One region of the Sutcliffiella sp. FSL R7-0096 genome, then DNA from elsewhere that is predicted to be linked to it. Evidence: riboswitches for the same ligand, from Rfam matches in the RefSeq annotation. Region 1 holds a riboswitch; the other holds the start of a gene.
What was found. Region 1 has a riboswitch for cobalamin ahead of MKY77_RS12450 (cob(I)yrinic acid a,c-diamide adenosyltransferase). Riboswitches for the same ligand answer to the same signal wherever they lie in the genome.
Positions count from the first base shown of each region.

Region 2: linked by a shared signal. The riboswitch ahead of MKY77_RS06660 (ribonucleoside-diphosphate reductase subunit alpha) and the one ahead of MKY77_RS12450 (cob(I)yrinic acid a,c-diamide adenosyltransferase) in region 1 are both predicted to bind cobalamin.

Region 1 covers NZ_CP152003.1:2,460,215-2,467,966, forward strand. Annotated here, with positions in the region: gene MKY77_RS12440 (cobyric acid synthase) at 1-1,538, opposite strand, end outside; gene cobT (nicotinate-nucleotide--dimethylbenzimidazole phosphoribosyltransferase) at 1-13, opposite strand, end outside; gene MKY77_RS12445 (cobyrinate a,c-diamide synthase) at 1,531-2,913, opposite strand; gene MKY77_RS12450 (cob(I)yrinic acid a,c-diamide adenosyltransferase) at 2,935-3,483, opposite strand; cobalamin riboswitch at 3,659-3,847, opposite strand; gene MKY77_RS12455 (polymer-forming cytoskeletal protein) at 4,116-4,847, opposite strand; gene MKY77_RS12460 (hypothetical protein) at 4,863-5,522, opposite strand; gene MKY77_RS12465 (YhbD family protein) at 5,523-6,158, opposite strand; gene MKY77_RS12470 (DinB family protein) at 6,509-7,006, opposite strand; partial or broken gene MKY77_RS12475 (hypothetical protein) at 7,296-7,510, shown strand; gene MKY77_RS12480 (hypothetical protein) at 7,644-7,752, opposite strand, start outside.
Region 2 covers NZ_CP152003.1:1,294,660-1,302,411, forward strand. Annotated here, with positions in the region: gene MKY77_RS06635 (hypothetical protein) at 1-19, opposite strand, end outside; gene MKY77_RS06640 (hypothetical protein) at 16-498, opposite strand; gene MKY77_RS06645 (DedA family protein) at 709-1,296, shown strand; gene MKY77_RS06650 (undecaprenyl-diphosphate phosphatase) at 1,310-2,089, shown strand; gene MKY77_RS06655 (ribonucleotide-diphosphate reductase subunit beta) at 2,739-3,782, opposite strand; gene MKY77_RS06660 (ribonucleoside-diphosphate reductase subunit alpha) at 3,798-6,059, opposite strand; cobalamin riboswitch at 6,306-6,502, opposite strand; gene MKY77_RS06665 (STAS domain-containing protein) at 6,709-7,536, opposite strand; gene MKY77_RS06670 (aldo/keto reductase) at 7,705-7,752, shown strand, end outside.

The sequences.
Region 1 (7,752 bases):
AGACTTTCCCCATACGCTTCCCCTGCCTCCTTTTTGCTTAACAACTGAAATTCAAGCATCCTTTCCTTAATCCTTTCCATAGAAAGATGCTTGCTCACAACATCTGCCAATCTATCAAATGACTCTTCTCTTTTTCTATCAAAAGAGAGCCTGTTAGTAATGGGAGAAAGGCCTTTTTTTCGTCGTAATGTGTTCAACAATTCCTCTCTGAAACCGTCATTATGGAAGATCCCGTGGAAGTATGTACCTATAATATTGTCAATTTGCACCCCATCTGTTCGGTCTGCTAACACGACAAACGGCATGACGTCTTCTCCGTCATGGGCTCTAGATACTCCCATGTGGATTTCATAACCCTTTATAGAAAAGTGTTTCCCCTCAAAGGCCAGCATTCCCTCGGAAAGAACGGTTTTCTTTTCCTCTGCCATGTGCGTTTTCATTGGGATGAGCCCAAGACCGGAAACCACTTTTAACGAAGATTCCACCTCATACTCGTCCACAACTACTTCTCCAAGCATTTGATAGCCACCGCAAATCCCGATTACTTGTGTCCTATGTTCTGCCAGAGTCTGTATCCGGTTCCCAAGTCCACTTTCATGCAAAAATAGTAGATCACTTAACGTATTTTTGCTACCAGGGAGGATGACCAAGTCCGGTTTTCCGAGTTCTTCCGCCTTTTGCACATACCTCACATGGCAATCCTCCTCGGAAAAAAGTGGATCCATATCGGTGAAGTTTGAGATATATGGGAAGCGGATCACCGCGATATCCAAATCTTTCGTCTCATCTATAATTTTGGAAAAGCTATCAAGGACGACAGAGTCCTCGGCTTCAATATGTAAACCAGTTACAAAAGGGATCACACCTAATACCGGAACGCCGGTATATACTTCAAACCATTCCAGCCCAGGTTCGAGGAGGGATACATCCCCCCTGAATTTATTGATGACAACGCCGATGACCCTTTTACGATCGTCCTCTTCTAACAACTGCAATGTTCCGACAAGACTTGCAAATACACCCCCTTTTTCAATGTCCCCTACAAGAATGACCGGTGCATTGGTCAACCTGGCAATACGCATGTTCACAAGCTCCCGATCATTGAGGTTCACTTCAGCTGGGCTCCCCGCCCCTTCTATCACGATGATCTCGTATTCCCTTTGAAGGCGAAAATAGCTCTCCGTTATTACTTGTAGACCCTTCTCGTAGAAATCTTGTCGATAAACACCCGCCTTCATGTTTCGCAAAGGCTTTCCATTTACTACAATTTGAGATTGATAGTCGCCGGTAGGCTTGATCAAAATGGGATTCATGTCGGTGGTGGCCACCACACCAGCAGCTTCCGCCTGGACACCCTGTGCCCTGCCTATTTCTTTCCCATCTTTGGTTATATAGGAGTTAAGCGCCATGTTTTGTGATTTGAAGGGTGCGGTTTTATGACCTTCTCTCGCAAATATCCTGCATAATGCCGTTACCACAGCACTTTTTCCCGCATCAGAATGCGTTCCTTGGATCATCAGTGGCGTACCTTTAAACATGAAGTTTTACCTCCAGACACCTTTGAATCCAGTTCTCCACCATCCCTGGGTTGGAGGCAAAATGAATATGCGTATAACCAGCAACAAGGTTTTTGCTAATATACCCATCTGTCCCTTTTCCTTTCATCCCTTTTGTTTCAAAAGCGGCCGTCAGCTCTGTTTCATGATGGAAGGTGGAATAGTGGAACTCATGGCCCCTCGCCACCTCTCCCTCCTTCAAGAGAAAATTCCCATTTAGACCTTTGACATCCCTGTATCCAAGAGCGGCGAGCCTAGGTTGCATTTGCACGATACCTGGAATGACCCCAACCATGGGATAAGTTTCTCCGCCCACTGTCACAAGTTCCTTGCATAAATACATATAGCCTCCACATTCCGCAAAGGTTGGGATCCCCCTTTTCACGACAGCCTGATAGATGCTATCCATGCTTTTTGCATTAAAAGAGAGCCTCGGTGCAAATTCCTCCGGAAAACCTCCACCAAGATATAAACCGTCCACATCATGTGGGACCTCCTCATTTTCCAAGGGAGAGAAGAAGATTAACTCTGCCCCTCTCATTTGCAGAAGCTCCAAGTTCTCTTCGTAATAAAAATGAAAGGCAGGGTCATAGGCGACAGCTATACGGACCCTTTTGTTGGGATATGTAGTAAAAATGGAAGGTTCATTCTGAGTTGGAATCTCGAAAGCTTCTTCAGCCAATTCATATAAGCGTTCCACATCCACGGTACTTGCAACACGCTCACCCAATCCATTAAAAAACCCATCAAGCTCTCCACGTTCAATGGATGGAACAAGCCCTAAATGTCGCTCTGGCATCTCGAATTCAGACTCCCTTGTCATATAACCAATAACAGGGATATTACATTCCGCTTCGACCGCAGCCTTAATCAAATGAAAATGCCCTTCGCTTCCCACTTTATTCGCTATTACACCAACAATATTCACTTGCCCTGAAAGGGCCTGATATCCTTTGACCATTGCAGCCGCACTCCTTGCCATGCCGGAGCAATCCACCACAAGCACCACAGGACTGCCGGTGAGGATGCTTATTTCTGCACTGCTTCCTTCATCAGAAAGCGGATCTTTCCCATCATAGAAGCCCATCACCCCTTCTATGATGGAAATATCGGCACCCTCACTTCCACGAACCAAAACTTCTCTCACACAATCTGGTGAAAGCATCCAACTATCCAGATTCCGCGACTTCCTTCCTGTTACCGCTGTATGGTAAGAGGTGTCGATATAATCCGGACCGCATTTAAAACCCTGGACACAAAGACCCTTTCTTCGCATCGCTGCCATCAAACCAATTGTAATGGTTGTCTTCCCTACTCCGCTGCCTGTTCCCGCTATCAGAATCCTTCTTTTCCCCATTCTTCTCTCACCACCGTCTTCTTAAAATTCCACACCTTTAACTGCCGGGATTCCCTTATCGTAATAATGCTTTTCCGCATGTACGACCGATACCAGATCAGCTGCCGCTTGGACTTGATCAGGTGCGTCTCTTCCGGTTATGACAAGGTGAACGTGCTCAGGCTTATTCCTGATAAGTTCTAAGACCTCTGTCAATGGTAGGACATCATCAACTGGAAAACTCTGAATGGATAAAGCGTTATTCAATTCATCCAAGACAACTATGTCGTAGTCCCCACTCATGACAGCGTCTTTTGCTTTTGGCCAACCGATGCGGAGCGCTTCACGATGCTCCTCTGGAGTCTTTGTCCAGGTGAATCCTATTCCCAGTTGTTTTATCTCTACTCCTAGTTTACTCAGGGAAATCTGTTCGCCGTATGTGCGCTCAGGGGATTTGATGAACTGATAGATCTTCACCTTCATCCCCCTGCCTACCGCTCGAACTGCCAAACCTATTGCCGACGTTGTTTTGCCTTTGCCATCTCCGGTGTACACTAGTGTCAAGCCCCTTTGTTTTGTTTTCCGATTCATAACCATACCTCCTGTTTTTTTGCATAAAAAAACGCCTTTCTGCTAGATGCAAAAAGACGTTTAAAGGTCCATCCAATCCAGATACTCTTTTAAAACTCTTCCACGAGGACTCGCTTTAAATTTGAAAACTGGAGAAAAATAAATGAATGTCACTTTAAGCATTCTTTCCTCGCAGAATCCTTAAAAACAAATAGGCAGGTCTCCTGACTTACGTTTCAAGCACATCACCGACCCTTCCCATGCTGTTGCACAGTGGATAATCTCGGCAATATTCAACGCTTACAGTGGCGGGGTCCGTGCTGGATTTTCACCAGCTTCCCTTTTAACCTTTCTTCACAAAGGCACCTAAATGTTGTATTGTATCAATCAATTATGAAATTTTATATTATTGCATTTACACTATACAAGCTTAAATTAACAACGCATTTATTGTAGCCTATTTTCTTTCGAATGTCTTTAGAAAATTTTGCGGCTTTTGAAAAAAGTTTAATAAATCAATAAAATGTCCTCTCACCAAAAAGGATTTGCAAAGGTATGTTAGCGGTGCTTTTTATGTTTTAGAAAATTTAATATGACTGACAAAAATTATTATCTATGTCTATATGAAACCTTAAATACAATATTTCTCTCCATTATTTTAATGTTTTCTCAGATTTTTTTACGAGAGCTTTTTCCGATACTTTAAGGTTGCTGCTATACTCGATAAACTCAATTTCACATCCAGGACCAATCTCTACTGAATTCCCACGAACAACTCTCGCCCTGGTATATTCTAGCTTAACCACATCACCTTCAATGATATTTGCATGTAATTCTCTACGCAAAGCTTTAATTAACTTATCCAAATGAAGAATAGGCTGCCGATTTCTTGATACAGTAATAACTTCTCCTCCGATTTCCTTCACAGTTGATTTCCCATGTAACGATATTTCAACGTGATCTGCATTTAGTAAACCATCGATAGTAAAGGCTCCATTTAGCTCTGCTTTCTCTACTTCACAATCCCCAGCTACTTTGATTATTCCATCGAGGAGAATGTCGTCGCCTTTTATTGTTTTTTTCACTCGTGTGTGCCCCTTAATTTCCATTTTACGAAAAAATGCTGTTCCGTCTATCGTTAAATCCCCATGGATCTCCATCACCTCTGAAGAAAAATTCCCCTGTACCTTTGTACTTCCATTGATTGCAGCGTGGTGGGCCGTGATATTACCATTTATTTTTGCTGATCCATTACACTCAAAATTTTTACATTCCACATCTCCATGTAATGCTCCATGTCCGTTGATTTCAACCTTTATGAAAGATCCACCAGCAGATTCACTATGACCAGAAAGAATTAAGTCCCCTTTTGCTTTTAGAACCATAATAATACCCTCCCATTATTTAATTTGACTAATCTGTACTATGTTTTTCGAGTTTTTAACTTTATTTGTAAAGGAAGATCTATATTCTACTTTCTCAATATGACATTTCACACCTAGTACAATCTTATTTCCTCTAACTATTTTTGCTTTAGTATGTTCTAGATAAATGTCATCTCCTTCTATTAACTCTGCTTCTAGTGTGTAAGATTGTTTCAAGAAACTTCTACTTTTGATTACTATCTTCTCACCACCAATCTCACCGACCTTACTAGGAGCAACTTGTAAATTCACCTGCAAATCACCAACATTCAACAACCCAGTGATATTAAATCCCCCTTTAAGGTTCATTTTTTCTAGCTCTACATTTCCAGTACTATTGAGAAACCCTCTCATATCAAGGGTATTTGCTTTCATCGACTTCCTAACCTTTAGCTCACCAATGACTTTTATTCTATTACTATTTAATTCTTCATCTATACTTAGTTTCCCAGTTACATGCACCTGCTCCATTGACGCCTTTCCGTTTATACAATACTCCCCAATAATCTTTGTTTCTTGGCAACGAACATCTTCAAAGATTTCCCCTTGACCTATAACTTTTATTTTTTCGTATTCTCCACCAGGATAGCTTCCTTCTCCTATAACCTTTAAGTTTTTATTTGTTTCCTTTATCATTTAAAAACCCCCTGTTACTAAAATATTCAATAGTTCATCTACTTCTGTATCAATATCCAATGATACAGCCACTTTTGTTTTTTCATCTACGTAGAAATCATCAGGATTGGAAACAAGCAACACTGTTACAACTCCCATTTTTCTAAACACCACTAATGAAGCACGTCTTTCCTCTAGCTTCGGAAAGTGGTCATGTAATGTTTGTATGATTTGCTTTCCTTCTTCCCATCCGATCTCTCCCGTCTCCAATGATTTATCTAAAAGATACAAATATAGGGAACTTTGAAAGGAAACCATATCCAATTCACGGAATTGTTCTTCATAAATAGCTACAGCATTTGACGAAACAATGTTTCTCTCTAAAATCTCCTTCCTTGATATGTTAACCTCCTTCTTCTTTGGAGATAATGCATTTGCTAATTCATCCAGTGATAAATTGTCCTTTAACTCTTTGATTCTGTTAATTCTTTCAATCATTTTCTCTCTTGGAAAAAACGTTTCTTGCCCTGTAAATGTCGATTTTCTTATAAACCAATCGTCCGGTATTAACTTTTTTCTCTTCCAGCGATAGAGCTGTCCGTAAGTAATGTCCGTTTGCTCTAACAAGTCTTTTTTAGAGATTAATTCTTCATCCATTGTCTTCACTCCTTAAACGTAATGTAACATAACACTGTTACACTGTAAAGATATAATCTTGTGATATTTTTCAATACCTTATTCACATGAAGCACCTGCTTAATATGAGTAATTCACAACAATCTGGCCTCAAAATGAAAAAGAGCGCTAATCCATGTAAGAGGATAGCGCCCGATTGTTGGACTATGAAACATACCAAAGGTCCCACTGTGAGTAAGTTCTAATTTATTTGCGTAACACATCTGTTTTGCCATCTTAAGTAGGGAAATCTAACGATCCACCATTGAGAAAGAAAATGGATACAACACCGTTAATATACTTGGTGAGAAAGGTTGCTGAAAGTTGACCCTTCAAGACCAATCAACGCCATCCCATGAGGATTGCAACTTTCGCAACAGAACAATTTGTCCGAGATGATACGTATCGTGCATCATGATATTGCTGAGTAAACGTTCAGTAGAGTATCTGTTCGCGGTATATGGAGCTTTTAACTTTTCATCGTCAAGGTTCGCTATGACCGTTTTTAAATTATTCATGACTTCATCAAAGTGTTGTACTGTCTGCGCCCACCCAATTTCGTCTTCTGGATCCCCCGGATTCCCAAAGGTTTTTTCATTGTCTTCTGCCCTATGTGGATTCTCTGTGCCCTTAATTCGGTGGATTACGTCTTCATTCCAAAATATCAAGTGGTTGACAATTTGCCATATCGAATTGCTGATTCCAGAACTAGTCCATGCTGCCTCTGCTGGAGTGACTCCATGAAGCGCCTGATTCATTGATGCAAACCAATCATTCTCATGGTAATGCATGTCTAGTTGTTCTAAAAACACTTTGGTTACAACTTGCATCCTACCAATCCCCTAACTGTTTAGAATAAACTTTCATTAAAGTCTGCTTTCGTAAACTTTGTTTCTTTTCCATATTTCTATATGTACCTGAAAATTCCTCAAAACAACGTTTACTTTGACTTATTCGACTCATCCAGCCTTAATTCCTTCATACTGACAAAAAAGCACCCCATTGACAGACAATCTATCTGTCTACTAAAATGATTTAATTTGAAACGACAGCTTGCTATTCGGCCATGCTTTCGATAATAAATAATATCCACCAACCTACATTTAGGGCGCGATCCTTTATCAAGGTTCAGCGCTCATTACCAAAGCTTTGAATCACGAACCAATTCTCCTAAGCAAAGAAGGTTATGTAAACTATCATCACCTAAACGTGAATAACTATCACAATACGTTTAAAACTTGGAAAATTACCTTTATTGCTTCAATTTTCTTAAATAGAGTAAAAAAATGGCGGGAAAATAACAGATAAATCAAATGCTACTTAGTGATAGTTAGAATTCTAATCAAATCACTGTAAGTTTTCTCCGTTAAGTATAAAACAAACAGCCATTCTATAGAGAACGGTTGGACTAGTTATATTCTTTTATAAATTAGTAAGCGAAATTGATTTCAGCATCAATTTGATGGATTACCGCCAATAAGGTTGTTCCATCTCAGTAACTATACCTGAACGAGGATGCACTAAAAAGTACCTTCCATCCCCTTCAAAATGGTAATCCCCATAACGAATAAAGAAC
Region 2 (7,752 bases), 1.2 Mb from region 1:
ATTTGATTTGACTGTTCATGTGATTACCTGCTCATTTCTCAATAGTAAACGAATGGTCTTCAGAATAAAATGCGTTAGTAGAAGTATGAAGATGGCCGCTGCTAAATCAATGAGTGGATACCACTTTTCATTTTGTGTTTCCAATATCCCCGATAAAAATAAAGCTTTCTCACTTGCAATTACAAACAGGATCCATCCAATCCCACTTGCTACATAATAGCTGAAACGGGTGCTCTTTAGAATATACAATACAATGATCAGTAGGACGGGGAGGGTAATGCCAAAATGTAATTTCACTGTGAGTTTCGCCCATCCGCTATCAGCAATGCTAATCCGGTCATAAGGGGAAAATAGTTTATAGTATGTATTTTGACAGATGTAGGATGAAAATAGAAATAACAAAAACAGTTCGAGGGCCTCGAATTTACTTTTGATCATACGGAGTGAAAGCAGTAGAAAGATGGACAAAACTATCGTGACTGTTAATGCAATATACATAAGTAACTCCCTCATCATCAAATAGTCTTTCGCCACTAGTATTACTAAGGTGTTTCTATTCCATTCATGAACATTCCACTGAGTGGCGGGAACCAAAGTGGGGGCCACACTTCCCAGGTTGAAAAATAACTACATTCGTTTTTTAGTGCTTTTCATGGACTTGCCTTCATACATTGTTAGGGACAACTCTCTTACAAATGAGGCGAGGATATGGAGCACTTTTTTTTATCTATTTTTGAATTTTTCCAGACGATGGGAGTTTGGGGAATTGCGTTAGGATTAATGGTGGAAGTTATACCAAGCGAAATTGTATTGGGATATGGGGGTTATTTGATTTCCATCGGTAAAATAAGTTTTACAGGAGCCCTTGTGGCCGGTGTGGCAGGAGGTACACTTGCACAACTATTTTTGTATTGGGCCGGGAGCATTGGAGGAAGGCCATTTCTTGAAAAGTATGGGAAATACATATTAATTCAAACGAAGCACTTGAATATCTCTGAAAAGTGGTTTGAGAACTATGGACCGATTGTGATTTTCACAGCCCGATTCATACCGGTGGTACGGCATGCCATATCGATACCGGCAGGCATTGCAAAAATGAAGTTCTTGCCCTTTCTTCTTTACACGGTGGCGGCGGTAATACCTTGGACGGTCCTATTTCTCTATATAGGCTTTCAATTGGGAGAAAACTGGCGTGATATCAAACACGCTGCCCAGCCGCTCATTATCCCTTTAATGATTTTAATCATTTTAGGGGCCATCACTTATTTTGTTTTTGACAGGAAACGTTCGATATAGGAGGAGGAAGAGCATGTCCAAAATTGAGGCGTTCATTTTAGGTATTATTCAAGGACTTACGGAATTTCTTCCAATTTCAAGTACGGGGCACTTGTATTTGGGACGGAATCTATTTGGCCTGCAGGAAGCGGGACTGCTGCTCGATACGATGCTACACTTTGGGACATTGATTGCCGTTCTTTATTTTTATCGTGAGGAATTTATCAAAATTATCCGTAACCCATTTCACAAGCTGTCCTTTTTGCTAGTGATCGGGACCATTCCAGCTGTCATTATAGGGCTTGCTTTTAAAGACTATTTTGAGGATATTTCCAAAACAGGCGTTACAATCGGTTGGGAGTTTTTGATAACGGGGGCCTTTCTGTGGTTTGCGGATTCCATCAAAAAAGGTGCAAAAAAAATGGAGGATATTACGTGGAAGGATGCCTTGTTCATTGGTTCCTTCCAAGCTGCCGCCATTTTCCCTGCTATATCACGCTCAGGGCTGACCATTGTAGCAGGTCTCTTCCGAAAGTTGGATAGGGAAACGGCAGCATATTTTTCCTTTCTGCTATCGACACCAGCGATTGCAGGAGCGGTGTTTCTCCAAACTGTCGAGGTCGCACAGGTGGGTAGGGAGGATATATCACTGACTTCATTGATGATTGGAATTCTTGCTTCCTGTTTCTTTGGGTACATTGCGGTAAAATGGATGATCAATTACTTGAAAAAGCATTCCCTGCGCACATTTGCTGTCTATGTGTGGATATTGGGAGTTGTTGTCTTGAGTCTACAATATCTGGGATTATTTTAATGGTTCTGGTTAAACACCGCTGTTGATTTCCCCAAACGGCTTCGCTTATCCAAAGGGCGACCTTGAGCCTCCTCGGGCTACGCCCTGCGGGGTCTCAAGATTGACGCTATCCCCCCGCAGGAGTCTTCGCCTATTGCTCCACTCAACAGCTATAAATCTTAAAAAAGATAAGTTATTGGATTTTTCAGTGGTCATGCTGCCTGTAGGGTCTTCTGCTATGCGCTACCTCGCGCTGGAGTCTATGCCCTTCGCTTCAATCACCAACTCCAAAACTCAATTTATATTTGGGTTTTCTTTTTCACAAAACATTCTGTTATTATGGAAGGAGGACAAAGGGGGAGTATTCTGTGTTCAAAGATATAAAAACAAGAAAAAAACCTATTGTTTTCCTTCAACTGCTGCTGGTTATAAGCGGGCTCATTCTGGGGGGGATGGGAGCGTACCTTGATAGCCCTACACATTTGGGGTGGATGTTTTGGTTATTTGCAGGTGCTTTTCTTATCAGGGGATTGGAAAGGCTACTTTTGGAGAAACAAAGCTATATGGGCTATATGCTAATGGGGGTTTTCTATCTCGCCTTTTCTTTTTTTGTTTATCCTATCTGGTAAAGAGAGCCGTGGACTGCGTTGGTCCACGGCGGGAAAGCATCTTATAAATCGTCAAACCCATTATCCACGACATTCACTTTTGTGTATTGCCTTGATTTTTGTTCAAAGAAGTCCGACTTACCAAGATCCACTTCCTCATATGCTTTGATCCATTTTAAGGGGTTAGTCCGGTATCCTTCAAACGGGCGGTTGAAACCAAGCTGATTGGAGCGGACATTGGCATAGAATTTAATATAGGCTTCCACATCCTCAAGTTCAATGCCTGTAAAATGGTTTCCGATTATTTGTCTCGCCCAATCAATCTCCAGTTCTGCGGCCTGCTTAAAGGTCTCCTCCACAAATTGAGCAAGTGCCTCTGTATCATATTCTGGATATTCCAATAGAACTTCTTGAAATATCTTCACAAACAGATCGACATGAATCTGCTCATCCCTATTGATGTAATTGATCATCGTACTAGAGGCGACCATTTTTTGGTTTCTGGCAAGGTGATAAAAGAAAGCGAAGCCTGAATAAAAGAAAAGCCCTTCCAATATCACATCATATACAATCGATCGTAACAAATTTTCGACGGTAGGTTCCTCTGCAAAGGCTTTATAACCATCTGTAATGAAATCATTCCGCTTTCTCAAGGTCGGTTCGGTACGCCAGTATTCGAAAACCTCCTCTTGTTTAGTACGAGTTACAAGACTTGATAGGACGTAGGAATAGGAGTGATTATGTACGACCTCCTGTTGGGCAAGCATAATCATCAATGCGTTCAGACTGGAGTCGGTTAAATAATCAGCGACTTTACCTGCATAGTCAGTCTGAATACTGTCCAAGAGTGCAAGCAGGCCGATGATCTTCAGGAACGCATCCTGTTCTTTTGCTGTCAGCCCCGGGAATTGTTTAATATCCTGGGACATATTGATTTCAAAAGGAGACCAGAAATTGGCCAGCATTTTCTTGTACTTGGGATATGCCCAGGAAAACGCTACGTCATCCCAATTCAGTACATTGGAGCTATCCCCGTTGATGATTCTGGTAGATCTATTAGGTGCATGTGTGTCCATGATGGAACGTTTATGAAGATAATTACTCATTTTTCTTCCTCCCTATTAACTTGCGCACGAATCGCATTCTTCTATTTCCTTAGATGTCGACCGAACGTAGTAGGTGGTTTTAAGCCCCTGCTTCCATGCTTCCAAATGAAGATCTAATAAGGCCTTGGCTTTAATGGTGTTGGTGACATATAGGTTAAAGGAGATGGCCTGGTCAATATGCTTTTGCCTTGCCGCATTCTGGGTGATGCTCCAATGCTGATCAATATGATAGGCGGACTTATAGAACCAAGTAGTTTCTGAATTTAAGTCAGGTGCCGTAACCGGTATCTTATAATCTTTTTTCTCTTCCGAGTAAACCTTCAGGAAAATCGGGTCGATACTCGCTGTGCTTCCGGCAATGATTGAAGTTGTCGCATTTGGGGCAACAGCCATCAGATAGCCATTACGGATACCGGTAGTGGCCACTTTCTTTTGAAGCACTTCCCAGTCCAGCCCTGCTTTGGAATCATAATTTCTTTTTGAAAAATATTTCCCAGTTTGCCAGTCCGATCCTTCAAATGCAGGGTACGCACCTTTTTCTTTGGCAAGTAGGGCACTTGCTTGAATCGTGTAGAAAGCGATTCTTTCGTAAAGGTCATCCGCATACTTTACCGCTTTTTCCGATTCCCATTTGATGCCTTCCAATGCCAGCAGGTGGTGCCAGCCAAAGGTGCCAAGCCCTACAGCCCTGTACTTTTGATTAGTTATTTTTGCTTGAAGAACAGGGATATCATTTAAATCAATCACATTATCAAGCATGCGGACTTGAATGGGAATAAGACGCTCTAGCACATCCTCTTTCACCGCACGTGCAAGGTTTATGGACGATAGATTGCAAACAACGAAATCACCTGGTGTTTTGACGGTGATGATGCTTCCGTCTTTCACTGCTTGAGTATTGGTTACCGTGGCACTTTGGTTCTGGGTAATTTCTGTACAAAGGTTGGTACAATAAATCATCCCTTTATGATGATTAGGGTTCATGCGGTTTACCTCGTCACGGTAAAACATGAAGGGACTTCCCGTTTCAAGCTGCCCTCTCATGATTGCTTTCATGATGTCGATGGCTGCCACTTTTTCCTTTGCAAGATCAGGGTGGTTCACGCATTCCTCATATCTTATCCGGAAGCTACCGTCGCCTTTTACCTCGTCAAAATAATCTTCCAGGGAGTATCCCATCGTCTTTCTGACTTCATGGGGATCAAATAAATACCAGTCACCTCTTTTTTCTACTTGCTCCATAAAAATGTCGGGAATACAGACACCATTGAAAAGGTCGTGTGTACGCATCCGCTCGTCCCCGTTGTTCAGCTTGCTGTCGAGAAAGGAAAAAATGTCTTTATGCCAAACATCGAGATAGACGGAAATGGCTCCTTTACGTTGGCCAAGTTGGTCCACACTGACTGCTGTATTGTTCAATTGTTTCATCCATGGAATGACGCCACTGGAAACTCCTTTAAAACCACGGATATCACTGCCGCGGCTTCGGATTTTACCGAGGTATACTCCGATTCCTCCACCAGATTTGGAGAGGTTGGCAATATCTGTATTGCTGTCATATATTCCTTGTAAACTATCATCCACTGTATCGATGAAACAACTAGAAAGTTGGCCGTACGTTTTACCTGCATTTGCAAAGGTGGGGGTGGCTACCGTCATATATAAATTGCTCAAAGCCCAGTAAGCCTCCTTTACATACTGAAGCCTGTTTTTCTGTTCCTTTCTCATGAGTGTCATGGCGATTATCATGAACCGTTCTTGTGGAAGCTCCCAAAGCTCCTTGTTGTGGTCACGCGTTAAATATCGATCTGACAGAGTCTTCAGGCCAATATAAGTAAAAAGATGGTCTCTTTCAGGTTGTAAGAAAGCCTCCAATTCTTGGACTTCATTTTCTGTGTAAGACTCTAAAAGTTGAGAATGATAGATTCCTTTATGGGTTAACGCTTCTATTAATTGGTACAGATTTGTATAAGAAATCGTAGTATTCCTGTTATGGCGAACATTCTGTTGAAGTTGATGAGCAAGGAGTCTAGAAGCTATATAGGTCCAATCTGGTTCTTCTTCTGTCAAATGACTGAGCGCTTCTAAAATTAGTTGATTATAAAGCTCTTGTACTTGGTTAAGGGGTAACAGCTTGTTAGAAAGCTTCTCCGCTTTTTGTAAAAATATGTCCGCCTCAAGAGAAGGGAATTCCCTTAGGGTTGATTCAAGTAATCCTTGAAAGGTTTGTAAGGATTGCATATTTTCTTTGTGTGGTGTTTCTGTATGTATGGTCATCTTTCTTCACTCCGTTTCGTCTATAAGATAAGGCTTCATTCGTTCCCCAAATGGGGTATGGGGGAATGGAAATTCCGGGAATAAAAAAAATCCACTCAGGCAGCTGAGTGGATCAAACGATCATAGAAAGGGAGAATAGAGGAAGGGGGGATCCTAAAACCGTGCCAACGGGATGTTGGGTCCGGATATACCTGCTCTTTCCATATGTTTCTAGTGATCGTTTCATCTTCTCAACTCCCGAAGAAAGAGAAACTAATCGCTAAAGGCAGGTCTCCTGACTCATGCTTCTTCCTATCTTGATCCTTCCCATATAAGAGCCGTTAAGCCTGTTTATACAGTGGTTTTTCAAGATCGTCTGCACTTACAGTTGCGGGGACAGTTCCGGAGTTTCACCAGATTCCCTATTAAGTCTATTAAAAGACACCTTTACCGCATTATTAAACAAAATACTGTATGTAGTTAGTTAATTGTCATCTAAGCACTATATATAGTGTTATTCATGAATGATAGTATAATCATAAATGAAACATAATCAAATGGCAAGACATTTCATGTGCAAGATTTTTAGAATGGATAGAAGGATTTTTGGGGAGGTTCGACATGAAGTGAAAAATTCCTGCCGGGGTCTGACCCCGACAGGAATTTTTTATTATTGCTGCTGTAACACCTGTTCGATAGACCCACTGATGTGGATGTCGCGAAGGATAAGGCCTGAGTTGATGAATTGCAGGCTTAGTTCCGGCCTCAGTCCTGTTATGATAGGCGTGATGCCTATAAGTTTAAGGGAGCGGAGGAGGAGGTCCATGGTATGGAGGACCGTTCTATCCAATTTATAAACACCGGAAAAATCAATGATCAGTTTGGAGATGGACAGGTTTTTACTTTTTTCCAATGTCTCTTCTATAAGGATACTTGCCCGTACATCGTCAATTTCCCCGACAAGGGGTAGAACGGCCATCCCTTGGAGTAGTGGTACAATTGGGATGGATAGTCTGATCAGGGAGGCTCTTGTATCCAGCATTTTCTGTTCGGTTGCAATGGAAAAGGCCTGACTGAATCCGTAGACGATAATATTGAACAACTCATCTATAAGGATGAAGATCTCCGAGATTTGTTTCATTGGGTATCCTTCATTTGTCCCTTCCTTCTGGATAAAGGCCCATAAGCACCTCTTATACAATGTCATGTTGGAAAGCGTTTCCTCTAATGACCCTCCAGCTTTTACAGACATAAAGCCTATGGATTCCCCCCAATTCTTGGCACGGTCTAAGATGGATTTCTCAGAATCCAACACGTATTCTCCCAAAAACTGAATGAGGGTCCGAAAGATTTCTTTGATTTTATCTTCGGTCTCTTCCTGTCTGTATTGAGGAACGTCTGGATAGGTTTTCTGGATTTCCCTAAGCATGTTTTCTGCTACCTCATGCTGTGAATCTATCAATCTATTCCCTATCAGTGTTTGTGCCGTCAATGTCATAATAGGTATTCCTTTCTTCAAAACCTGTAATAGTTATTAACTATTTTAAAGAAAAGTTTATTAGTTGTATATCTTTTAATGGTATAAGCTAAAAGAAAGGCGTTTTTTTGGCTTATGAAGCGTGGAAGAGGTATAATTTTTAAATAATTAATGAATAGGAGTGAGAGAATGGAGCGGGTTCAGTTAGCGGAAGATGTATCTTTATCAAGAATCGTT